2 regions of the Actinocorallia herbida genome follow, and region 1 is predicted to be linked to the other one. Evidence: riboswitches for the same ligand, from Rfam matches in the RefSeq annotation. Region 1 holds a riboswitch; the other holds the start of a gene.
What was found. A riboswitch is a leader RNA that binds a small molecule or an ion and turns the genes downstream of it on or off. The one in region 1 is predicted to bind cyclic di-AMP.
Positions count from the first base shown of each region.

Region 1 (5,769 bases):
CACGACCGGCCGCCCCAAGGGCTGCGAGCTGACCCACGGCAACTTCGTGGAACTGTGCCGCAACGCGCGGGCCGGCGAGCTCGACGAGATCCTCGGCCACGCCCAGGGCTCGACCCTCCTGTTCATCCCGCTGGCGCATGTCTTCGCCCGGATGATCCAGGTGCTGGTGATCGAGTCCGGCGTGGTCCTCGGGCACAGCCCCGACATCAAGCACCTCCTGGACGACCTCGGGTCCTTCAAGCCGAGCTTCCTGCTCGCCGTGCCGCGCGTGTTCGAGAAGGTCTACAACGGCGCCGAGCAGAAGGCGATCACCGGCGGCAAGGGCAAGATCTTCGCCAAGGCCGCGGAGACCTCGATCGCCTACAGCCGCGCCCTGGACGCCCAGGGCGGACCCGGCCTCGGCCTCAAGGTCAAGCACGCGGTGTTCGACCGGCTCGTCTACGGCAAGCTGCGCGAGGCGGTCGGCGGGAACGTCACCCACGCGGTGTCCGGCGGCGCCGCGCTCGGCGATCGGCTCGGCCACTTCTTCCGCGGCGTCGGGATCACCATCCTGGAGGGCTACGGCCTCACCGAGACCACCGCGCCCCTGTCGGTGAACACCCCGCGGCACATCAAGATCGGCTCGGTCGGCCGACCCCTGCCCGGCACGTCCATCCGGATCGGCGAGGACGGTGAGGTGCTCGCCAAGGGCATCGGCGTGCTCCCCGGCTACTGGAACAACGAGCAGGCCACCAAGGACGCGATCGAGGACGGCTGGTTCCACACCGGCGACCTCGGCGCCCTGGACGACGAGGGCTTCCTGTCGATCACCGGGCGCAAGAAGGAGATCCTGGTGACCGCGGGCGGCAAGAACGTCGCGCCCGCCCCGCTGGAGGACCGCGTCCGGGCGCACCCGCTGGTCAGCCAGTGCCTGGTGGTCGGCGAGGGGCAGCGGTTCGTCGCCGCCCTGGTGACCCTCGACCCCGAGGCGATCGAGCCGTGGCAGGCCTCCCACGGCCTGGCGGGCAAGTCGATCGCGGAGCTGGCCGAGGAGCCCAAGGTCATCGCGGAGATCGCCAAGGCGGTCGAGTCGGCGAACCTGTCGGTGTCGCACGCCGAGCAGATCAAGAAGTTCAAGATCCTGCCCGACGACTTCACCGTCGAGAACGACTACCTGACCCCGTCTCTCAAGGTGAAGCGGCACCTGGTCGTCACCGGCTTCGCGCCGGTGATCGAGGAGATCTACCGGTAGTCCCGGACAGGACGTACCCAGGATCTACCTTTCGCCGGTTCCGCCCTGGTTCATCCCCATCAATACTGAGTGTCAACCGATGGATGGTTTCCGTGACCGTCCGTGAAGGGGGTTGACCAGCGATGGCCCGGCTATCACGCAACGAGATCGAAGAGGGCACCCAGAACGACCGGCGGCGCTCGGCGCGCAACAAGCAGCGCCAGACGACGACGCAGGCCAAGACGGGAAGGCACGCGGCGGCCAAGAAGTCCCTCCCGCTGCGCCGAGGCCAGGGCCGCTGACCCTCTGGCCACCCGGGAGGCGCACCGCCTCCCGGCCGCACGACCACGACGCCGGCGCTCCCCGTGAGCGCCGGCGTCCTCGTGCCGTCAGGCCCGAGCGTCGGAGCCCGTGCGTCAAGCGGGCGGGCGGCCCTCCAGGACCGCGGCGAACCTCTCGGCCTGGCGCGACCAGGTCCACTCGCGCTCGACCCAGGCCCTGCCGCGCTCCCCCATCGTGTGGGCGGCCGCCGGATCGGCGAGCAGCCGCGCGACCGCGTCGGCCACCGCGCCGGGCGACCGGCCCGGCACCACGGTCCCGGTCTCGCCCTCCAGGACGGCGTCGGGCGCCCCGCCGGAATCGCCCGCGACGACCGGGAGGCCCGTCGCCGACGCCTCCAGGTAGACGATCCCGAGCCCTTCCACATCGAGGCCGCCGCGCCGGGTCCGGCACGGCATCGCGAACACGTCGCCCGCGTCGTAGTGGGCGGGCAGTTCGCGCCACGGCACCGCGCCGGTGAACACCACCGAGCCGCGCACCCCCGCCTCGTCGACCAGCCGTTCCAGCTCGGCCCGGTGGGGGCCGCCGCCGACGAGCAGGAGCATCGCGTCCGGCACCCGGGCGCGCACCGCGGGCCACACCCGGATGAGGGTGTCCTGGCCCTTGCGCGGCACCAGCCGCGACACGCACACCGCCACCGGCCGCCCGTCGAGCCCGTGGCGCTTGCGCACCTCCGCGCCGCCCGCCCCGGCCCGGAACACCGACTCGTCGACGCCCGGGGCGAGCCGCGTCATCCGGGCCGCGGCCTGCGGGGACAGCGCGGCGGCCATCCGGGACCTGGTGTAGTCGCCGAGGTAGGTGAGCACGTCGAGCCCGTCGCCGATCCTGCGGAGCAGGCCGCGCGCGGCGGGCAGCTGCGCCCAGGCCGCCTCGTGCCCGTGGGTGATCCCCACGGCCCGCCCGAGGCCCGCGCGGCGCAACGCGGGCGCGAGCAGTCCGAGCGGCGCGGCCGCGCCGAACACCACGGTGTCGCACCCCTCCGCCCGCGCGATCTCGCGCGCCCGGCGCAGCACCGACGGCTCCGGCAGCATCAGCGACGTCGGGTGCCGCACCACCGGGAACGGCTGTGCCGCGTCGAACGCCCGATCGCCCTTCCACCGCGGCGCGTACACCACCACCGAGTCCTCGGGCCTGCGCAGCGCGAGCTGGTGGACGAACTGCTGGATCCCCCCCGCACGCGGCGGAAAGTCATTGGTCACTATGAGGCTCTTCATCGCACCCCAACAATGCCAGCACCCCGGCGATGCCCCGGACCCGCCCATACCGCCCCGCGCCCCACCCGCTCCGGCCCGGAGACGAGCCTCCGGCGAAGCCGGGCCCTCCGAGGGTCCGGCATCGGGCGCGTGGGGACAGGCCGGTGGGGGGTGCGGGTCAGCTCAGGTGGGCGCGCAGGTAGGAACGCCAGGCGGGGACGATGTCGGCGGTGCCGAGGACGTCGCGTAGCGCGTCCTGCTCGGGGCGGGTGCGGGCGGCGCGGTAGAGGGCGACGAGCTTGTCCCGGCCGTGGGTCTCGGCGATCATGCGGCAGGCCAGCCAGGCCTCTTGGTAGGACTGGCTGAGACGGGGCGAGGAGCCCGCGAAGGCGTCGTGGCCGGGCAGCGCGGAAGGCAGTTTTCCGGCTTTGACCTCGCGGGCGAGCTCCGCGGCGGCGGCGCGGTCCGCGGCGCCGGAGTCCAGATAGCCGACGTAGTCGGCGAAGCCCTCGACGAGCCAGAGCGGCGTCGTGGTGTCGGAGGCCGCGTCCACGGCGATGTGGGTCAGCTCGTGGGTGAGGACCACCCGGCGGCCCAGCGCGCTGAGGCGGGGCCAGGCTTCGGGCGAGACCAGGATCCGGGCGGGCGGCGGGCTCCCGTCGGCGTTCTGCGGGGCCGCGGCCAGCGCGGCGATCTCGGCGAGGTCCCGGTCCCCGGCGAGGGCCCTGGCATGCTCGCCGTCCACCGGGACCAGCGCGACGGCCTTGCGCGCCCAGTCGCGGCCGACGACCGCGGTGACGGCCGGGGCGGCCCGGTCGAGCCCCGCGGCCACCTGGTCCAGCGGCCCGGCCCCCACCACGAGGCAGGACTCCCCCCGGACGGCCGTGACCGGCCCGCGCGACCAGATCTGCGGGTCGTCGGCGTGCCCGTCGCCACCATCGCCGGTGAGCCCGGACGGGCCCACCCGCAGATAAGCGGTCCGCACCACCTCGGCGGTGTCGAAACCGGCGTAGGAGTGGGCGGTCCTGACCCGCGCGAGGGTCCCGTCGAAGGACTCGACGGTCTCCCGCCACGACGCCAGGGGCAGCGCGGCGAGCACCGCGAACAGCTCCTCCTGGCGGGCGAGGAACCCGGGCTCGGCAGGGTCCACCGCGGCCAGAAAGGCCGGCTTGTCCTTCGCGAGCACGGCCGCCGACCGGGCTTCGAGCAGGGCTTTCACCGCGCCGGTGGCCGGATCCGTCGCCGTCGGCGCGGGGTCGGCGCGGCAGCCCGCGAGCAGCCCGGCCGCCGCCGTCAGCGCCCCGGCGCGCAGCACCGCGCGGCGGGTGCGGACGCGCGAAGGCCCCGGTGCGTCGGACTCCATGGGCAGCGATCCTATGACCGCGCCCGGATTCCGAGGCACCGGGGCCTTTCGGTTGATCGGCTTCAGTACGCGAGCCGTCAGCTCTTGTACTCGGGGTAGCCGTACCCGACGATCTGGCTGGCGTCCCGGACCTTCTCCTGGACCTTGTTGCCGGTGTTGCCCTCGACGGTGTGGATGGTGCCGTCGTCGTCGACGTGGTCGACGATGCCGACGTGCACGATGCTGTCGAGGTCCTTCTCACCGTTCCAGTTGAAGAACACGATGGCGCCGGGCTTCGGGGTGGTGCCCCAGCGGCCCTCTTCCTTGAACCACTTCGCGTGCGCGACGGTCCAGGCGTCCTGGCCGACGGTGTCCTTCATGCCGGTCTGCTCGGCGACCCAGGAGACGAACATGTTGCACCACTCGGCGTCGAGGTAGGCGGAGCGGCTGCCTCCGTCGCGGGCCACGGTCTCGCCGGCCCGGTCGGTGTCGGCGTACCACTCGCCGAACTTGGTCTCGCCGCTGGCGTCCTCGGACTGGCCCAGCTGGGTCTTGGCCTCGGCGACGAACTGCTTGGCGGTGACGCCCGCGATGGCCTGCTTCTCGTCGCTGTCACGCGAGCTCTGGGCGCCGGCGCGGTCCTCGGAGGTGGTGCTCGACGAGGCCTTGGACTTGTCGTCCAGCTTGACCTGGATGGCCGACAGGCCGCCCTTGCTGACGCCGCTGAGGCCGGCGAGGTTCAGCGCGGAGGCGGTGACCTCCGAGGAGGTCTTCGTATTCTCCTCGACCGTGTTGGCGTGCGCTGCGGCGCCGAAGGTGCTGCCGAGGAGGCTGGCGGCGAGGAAGCCACCGGTGAGCTTGAGGGTCAGGGCGGTCTGCTTGGCGTGACGACCGGACATAGTTTGCTTCAACTCCTGTTTCCATGCCGCCTACCGGGTTAGCTGACGGATTCGGGCCTGGAATAGCCCTACGGTGGCAAGCCACCGATTCACCCCGTGCCGATCGCTGATCGGCGAGTGGGTCCCCGGCTCCGCGCTGGGCGCGGACTCGGCGGGAGGACGGCCCCCATGTTCGAGGGCCGATCCCGCGTGCATTTGACTGATGAGGCTCGCGGCGGATCCCGGGAGGGATCGGCCGTGGGTCGGATCCGTGGCCTAGTAGGGGCGCACGGCTCCGTTGAAGTTCTGCTTGCGGTAGCTGTCGAGCAGTACCTGACGAACGTGGTCACCGGTGCGGGGAGAGTGGATCATCCACACCTTGTTGCCGGACACCTTGGAGACGATGCCGACATGGCTTCGGCCTCCGTAGAAGAAGACGAGGTCTCCGGGGTAGAGGTCCTTCCACTTGATCTTTCGCCCGAAGTGGGCGTAGATCGAGGTGGTGGTCCTCGGCAGCTTCACGCCCGCCTTGCGGTAGACGTAGCCGACCAGTCCGGAGCAGTCGAAGGAGTTCGGGCCCGCCGCGCCGTAGACGTACGGCTTGCCCTTCTTCTTCTTCGCCCAGGCCAGGGCCTTCTGCGCGATCTTCTTGCGCTGGGCCCAGGTCTTCTTTTTCTTCTTGGTGGCCTTCTGCTCCGTGGTCGTGGCTTCGACCGCGGCTGCCTGCGCCGGAACCGCGATGAGGGCTCCTGGGGCGAGTACCGATGTGGCGAGCAGGCCGGAGGCGAGCCGCACACGTCGGGCGGA
Region 1 is NZ_RJKE01000001.1:1,385,573-1,391,341, reverse strand. Features, by position in the region: gene EDD29_RS06605 (AMP-dependent synthetase/ligase) at 1-1,231, shown strand, start outside; gene EDD29_RS45285 (hypothetical protein) at 1,354-1,512, shown strand; gene EDD29_RS06600 (glycosyltransferase family 4 protein) at 1,627-2,763, opposite strand; gene EDD29_RS06595 (hypothetical protein) at 2,921-4,105, opposite strand; gene EDD29_RS06590 (C40 family peptidase) at 4,183-4,983, opposite strand; cyclic di-AMP (ydaO/yuaA leader) riboswitch at 4,996-5,147, opposite strand; gene EDD29_RS06585 (C40 family peptidase) at 5,239-5,757, opposite strand.

Region 2 (5,769 bases), 1.1 Mb from region 1:
GAGCTTCTTCGGCGGGACGAGGCGGTCGAACTCCTCGGCCGTGGAAGACCGGATGTTGGTCTTCTGCTTCTCCTTGGTGATGTTGATGCTCATGTCGTCGTTGCGCGAGTTCTCGCCGACGATCATGCCCTCGTAGACCTCGGTGGAGGGGTCGATGAACAGGGTGCCGCGCTCCTGGATGTTGAACATCGAGTAGGTGGTCGCGACGCCCGCGCGGTCGGAGACCAGCGAGCCCGTCGGGCGGGTGCGCAGCTCGCCGAACCAGGGCTCGTACTTCTCGAAGACCTGGTGGGCGATGCCGGTGCCGCGGGTGTCGGTGAGGAACTCGGTGCGGAAGCCGATGAGGCCGCGGGCGGGCACCAGGAACTCCATCCGGATCCAGCCGGTGCCATGGTTGGTCATCTGCTCCATGCGGCCCTTGCGGACGGCCAGGAGCTGGGTGACCGCGCCGAGGTACTCCTCGGGGATGTCCACGGTGAGGCGCTCGACGGGCTCGTGCAGCTTGCCGTCGATCTGCTTGGTGACGACGCGGGGCTTGCCGAGGGTCAGCTCGTAGCCTTCGCGGCGCATGGTCTCCACCAGGATGGCCAGCGCGAGCTCGCCGCGGCCCTGGACCTCCCAGGAGTCGGGGCGCTCGGTCGGCAGGATGCGCAGGGACACGTTGCCGATGAGCTCGCGGTCGAGGCGGTCCTTGACGAGACGCGCGGTGACCTTGGTGCCCTTCTCGCGGCCCGCGAGCGGGCCGGTGTTGGTGCCGAGCAGCATGGAGATCGCGGGCTCGTCGACCGTGATGAGCGGCAGCGGGCGCACGTCCTCGGGGTCGGCGAGGGTGTCGCCGATCATGATGTCGGAGATACCGGCGATGGCGATGATGTCACCGGGGCCGGCGGACTCGGCGGGCTTGCGCTCCAGCGCGTCCGTCATCATCAGCTCGGAGATCTTGACCCGCTCGACGCTGCCGTCGTGCTTGCACCAGGCGACCTGCTGGCCCTTCTTGATCGTGCCGTTGTAGACGCGGCACAGGGCGATGCGGCCGAGGTAGCTGGAGGCGTCCAGGTTGGTGACGTGCGCCTGGAACGGGGCGTCCGGGTCGTAGGACGGCGCCGGGATGGTGCTGCGGATGACGTCGAACAGCGGCTCGAGGTCCTCACCGTCGGGCATGTCGCCGTTGCCCGGCTTGTTCAGGCTGGCCCGTCCGGCGCGGCCCGAGGCGTAGACGATCGGGAAGTCGATCTGCTCCTCGGTGGCGTCCAGGTCCATGAACAGCTCGTAGACCTCGTCGATGACCTCGGAGATCCGGGCGTCGGGCCGGTCGACCTTGTTGATGACGAGGATGACCGGCATCTTGGCGGCGAGCGCCTTGCGGAGCACGAACCGGGTCTGCGGCAGCGGGCCCTCGGAGGCGTCCACCAGCAGGACGACGCCGTCGACCATGGACAGGCCGCGTTCGACCTCGCCGCCGAAGTCGGCGTGGCCGGGGGTGTCGATGATGTTCAGGAGAAGGTCACCGTGGTGCACCGCGGTGTTCTTCGCCAGGATCGTGATGCCCTTCTCCCGCTCGAGGTCGTTGGAGTCCATGACGCGCTCGTCGACGGACTGGTTGTCGCGGAAGGCGCCGGACTGCCAGAGCATGGCGTCGACCAGCGTGGTCTTTCCGTGGTCGACGTGGGCGACGATGGCTACGTTGCGCAGGTCATCACGGGTGGCGATGGGCATGGAAGCACGCTCGGTTTCGTGTTGGGATTCGCCGCTTGGAGCAGATCGGATTCACTCACGAGCCGGCGGCGGCAGAACAGCGGTACTCATTGATTCTAGTGGGTTCCCGCCGATGCCAGGTGGGTCGGCCTTCCCGGGCTTCGCCTTGACCGTCCCTTTTCGCGCTATTTGTCACAGTTTGACGTCTTTCGTAAGCTGCGCGCGTGCCGAGTCCCCGCGCCTTGCGGGGAGCCGGGGACCCAAGTGTTTCCCCCGGGGTGAATCCGCTCCCCCAGCGGTAGGGCGTCCTCCCGCCCGAACCCGTCAGCTAACCCGGTAGGCCGCCGAGAGGAGAGACCCCCGTGAAGGGTGCCCGATTCACCTTGGCCACGGCCGTCCTGGCCGGCGCCACGACGCCCCTGCTGCTCGCACCACCGGCCCAGGCCGCCCCCGTCGTGCCGGCGCCGAGGCCCGCCGCCGACACGCTCCAGAAGCGCCTGGACGGCCTTGAGGACCACGTCGCGCAGCTCGACAAGGAGCTGGCCGCGGACCAGAAGGCCGTGCTCGCCGCCCAGAACATAGCGCTCGCCGCGACTACCGAAGCCGACCTCCGGCGCGCCGAGCACCAGGACCTCGCCGACCAGGTCGCGGCGGTTCCCCCACCCGTCAACCTGCTCCAGGCCGCCTTCCTCCGGATCACCGGATCGCCCGCCGACGAGCTGACGGCGCGCAGGGACGCGGCGGCCCGGGTCGCGGACGACGCCTCGGACGCAGAAGGCGCCGCCCGGGCACGGCTCCAGGAGACCGTCCACAGGGTCGCGGAGACCCGCGGCGAGCGCGCCACGACGACCGCGCGGATCACCACGGTCAAGGCCGATCTGCGCGACGCCTACACCTACCAGGGCGTCACCGTGTGGGGCGGCGGCACCGCCGCGGTCGCCACCCGCCACGCCCTCGACCAGCTCGGCGACCCCTACGTCTGGGCCGCCGCGGGACCCGATTCCTTCGACTGCTCAGGGCTCGTCGTCTGGGCGTACGCGCAGGCCGGGAAGCCCGGCCTGCCGCACTTCACCGGTGCGCTCTGGGACCAGGGCACGAAGATCACCAAGGACCGGCTCAGGCCCGGTGACCTCGTGTTCTTCAACCCGAGTCGAAGCCACGTCGGCATCTACATCGGCGAGGGCAAGTTCGTGCAGGCGCCCTCCACCGGAGATGTTGTCAAAATCACACCGCTGGCGGACCGCAGCGACTTCAACGGAGCCGTGCGGGTCTAGCCCGACTCGTCGAGCGCGCGGTCCTTTTTCGGGCCGGGCAGCAGGTGCGGGCGGACGGCGTCGACCACCGGCAGATCGCCGGGCAACCAGGCGACGTCGTCCAGCTCGTGCGCGCCCAGCCAGCGCAGCGCCGAGTGCTCCAGCGCCGCCGGACGGCCCGCGATCAGCCGGGCCGTCCACACCCGCAGCACGCCCGCCTCGCCTATCGGCCAGTCCCCGCCGATCCGGTCGAGCAGCTTGACCGTCACCGCGAGCTCCTCGCGGCACTCGCGGATCAGCGCCGCCTCGTCGGACTCGCCCGGGTCGACCTTCCCGCCGGGCAGCTCCCAGCCCCCGGCCAGGGACGACGGGGCGGCCCGCTGGGCCGCCAGCAGCCGCCCGTCCTCGATGATCGCCGCACCCACCACGACCTGGGCGCCTCGCTCAGCCAAATCGGATCCTCCTCACACGGCGGGACGCCCGCAGCACTTCTTGTACTTGGCGCCCGACCCGCACCAGCACGCGTCGTTCCGTTCCGGCGGCCACGGGATCAGCTCCCCCTCCGGGGTGAAGATGCGGGCGGACAGGTCGGCCCGCATCCCGCGTTCGATCTCCAGCTTGTCCGTCCCCGGGTGGACGTAGCGGGGGCCCGTAGGCAGCCGCTTGCCCGGGACCTCGTACCCGGTCTGCGGCAGGTACGCGCCGACGACCGCCTCGAGCTGGGCGTCGGAACCGCCCAGCCGACGGAAGTGGCCGCGCAGCACCAGCACCAGATCCGGGTCCCAGCCCTCCACCACGCCGCGGCTGAGGTCCTCGGCCAGCCAGCGGACCGCCGTCGCCCGGTCGCCGAGGTCGCCCGCGAGCACCAGGGTGTTCATCAGCCCCTCGAGCGGCTCGACCTGGCCCCGCAACTGCTCCAGGAGGTCCCGCGCGGTCTCGGCGTCACCGTTCAGCGCGTGCAGATGCGCGATCGCGCCGAGCTCCTCCAGCCGCGCCGACTCGTCGACCTCGATCAGCCGGTAGGCCGCCGCGATCGCCTCCTCGTACCGTCTCAGCGAGGTGAGCTGGTCGATCAGCTCGTCGAGGTACTCGGGCACGGTCTCGTCGCCCTTGGCGCGCGGGTCGTCGAGGGCGCGCAGCAGCAGGTCGACGACCGCCTCGCGGCCGCCGACCTCGGCGGCCTCCTCGAGCGCGTCGTCCAGGTCGAGCGGGTGAAAAAGGTCATCGGACAGCACCCGCCCAGTCTGCCAGAGCCCGCCGCGCAACCCGGCCCGCGGCGGGCCGCGCCCTAGCCGAGCGCCTGGATCTGCGCGATGACCGCGTCGTTGGCCAGCGGACGGGTGAAGCCCACCATCGTCGAGACCCGGTAGGGGAACACGCCGATCGCCGGACTGCACTTGGTGCAGCGCGCGACGATCATCTTGTTCTCGCCGATCACCATGCCGACGTGCCCCGGCCGTCCGGGCGCGTTGTTCGGGCCCGACGAGAAGAAGACCAGGTCGCCCGGCTGCTCCTCACCGTCCTTGACCCGCACGCCGAACGGCCACTGGTCGAACGTGACGCGCGGGATCGTCAGGCCCGCCTCCTTGTAGGCCATCTGGATCAGGCCCGAGCAGTCGTAGCCGTCCGGGCCGGTGCCGCCCCAGATGTAGGGCTTGCCGCGCTGCGCCAGGGCGAAATCGATGATCGTCTGGATGAGGGAGTCGGCGTACGCGGGCAGGTCCGCGGTGTCCTTGCAGTCCGGCAGCGCGGCGTTCTGCACCACCTGGAAGTCGCCGGCGGCGTAGGTGTCGGCCCAGTCCAGGACCAGGTCGACGTAGTCCCAGCTGTGGTTGTACATGAACAGCGCGGTGCGGACCTTCTCCGGCGCCTTGTTGTGCTTGAGGTAGGCCGCGGCGCCCGGGATCGCGTCGCGCGGGTCGTACCTGTCCTTGTCGCCGTCGCCGTCGCCGTCGACGCCGAAGGACTTCCAGGTGGCCTCGAGGAACTGCATCGGGCCGCCCGCGCCCGCGTAGTTCTCCCCGCTCAGCACGCCCTCGCCCTTGAGGGTGCCGTGGATCGTCTCGACCCGGCCCACCCCCGCGAGGACGTTCCACGGGATGCCGTACTTCTCGCCCGACGCCTTGTAGAGGGCGAGGTAATCGGCCGGGATGCCCTTGGCGGCCGCGTCCTCCGTCGGCTGGTCGGCGGCCTGGGCGGTGTCGACGCAGTTGCCGTTGCCGCCTCCGCCGCCGAACAGGAACTGGGTCGCGCCGAAGAACGTCGGCACCACCAGCAGCGCGAAGAACAGGGCGCCGAACACACCGACCGCGCCGAGCGCCAGCAGCCTGCGCCTCACTGCGCCTCACCGTCCTCTCCCACATCGGCCGGGGCGAAGGAGAACACCCGCCAGGCGCCTCCCTCGTTCTGCACGGTGACCGCCCAGGACTTGGACTCGGTGCCGCTCCCCGCCGTCGAGGCGACCGTCTGGATGCCGGTCACCACGAACGTCACCGAGGTGGGCCCGAACGTCCGGACCGAGTCCAGGGAGGCGCTGCCCGTGGCGACCTTCTGCGTCTCCCTGCGCTCCTCCAGCACGCCGACGCTCGACGCGCCGGCGCGCAGGTCGTCGTAGACGAGGTCGACGACCATGGGGCGCATCCTGTCGAGGTAGGTCTGCGGCTCCTCGTCGAACCGGTAGGTGCCATAGGCGCTGACGAACCCCTGGGCCGTCGCCGCGGCCGTCGCGAAGTCCTTCCGGCCGAACGGCAGCAGCCGGTAGAGGTCGAACGCGTCCGGGTCGACCTGCTCCGCGATGCCCGGCGGGGGCGTGGCGGGGGCG
Region 2 is NZ_RJKE01000001.1:287,761-293,529, reverse strand. Features, by position in the region: gene typA (translational GTPase TypA) at 1-1,716, opposite strand, end outside; cyclic di-AMP (ydaO/yuaA leader) riboswitch at 1,911-2,053, shown strand; gene EDD29_RS01590 (C40 family peptidase) at 2,058-2,969, shown strand; gene EDD29_RS01585 ((deoxy)nucleoside triphosphate pyrophosphohydrolase) at 2,966-3,400, opposite strand; gene EDD29_RS46650 (SEC-C domain-containing protein) at 3,413-4,183, opposite strand; gene EDD29_RS01575 (C40 family peptidase) at 4,237-5,286, opposite strand; gene EDD29_RS01570 (hypothetical protein) at 5,283-5,769, opposite strand, start outside.
Region 2: linked by a shared signal. The riboswitch ahead of EDD29_RS01590 (C40 family peptidase) and the one ahead of EDD29_RS06590 (C40 family peptidase) in region 1 are both predicted to bind cyclic di-AMP.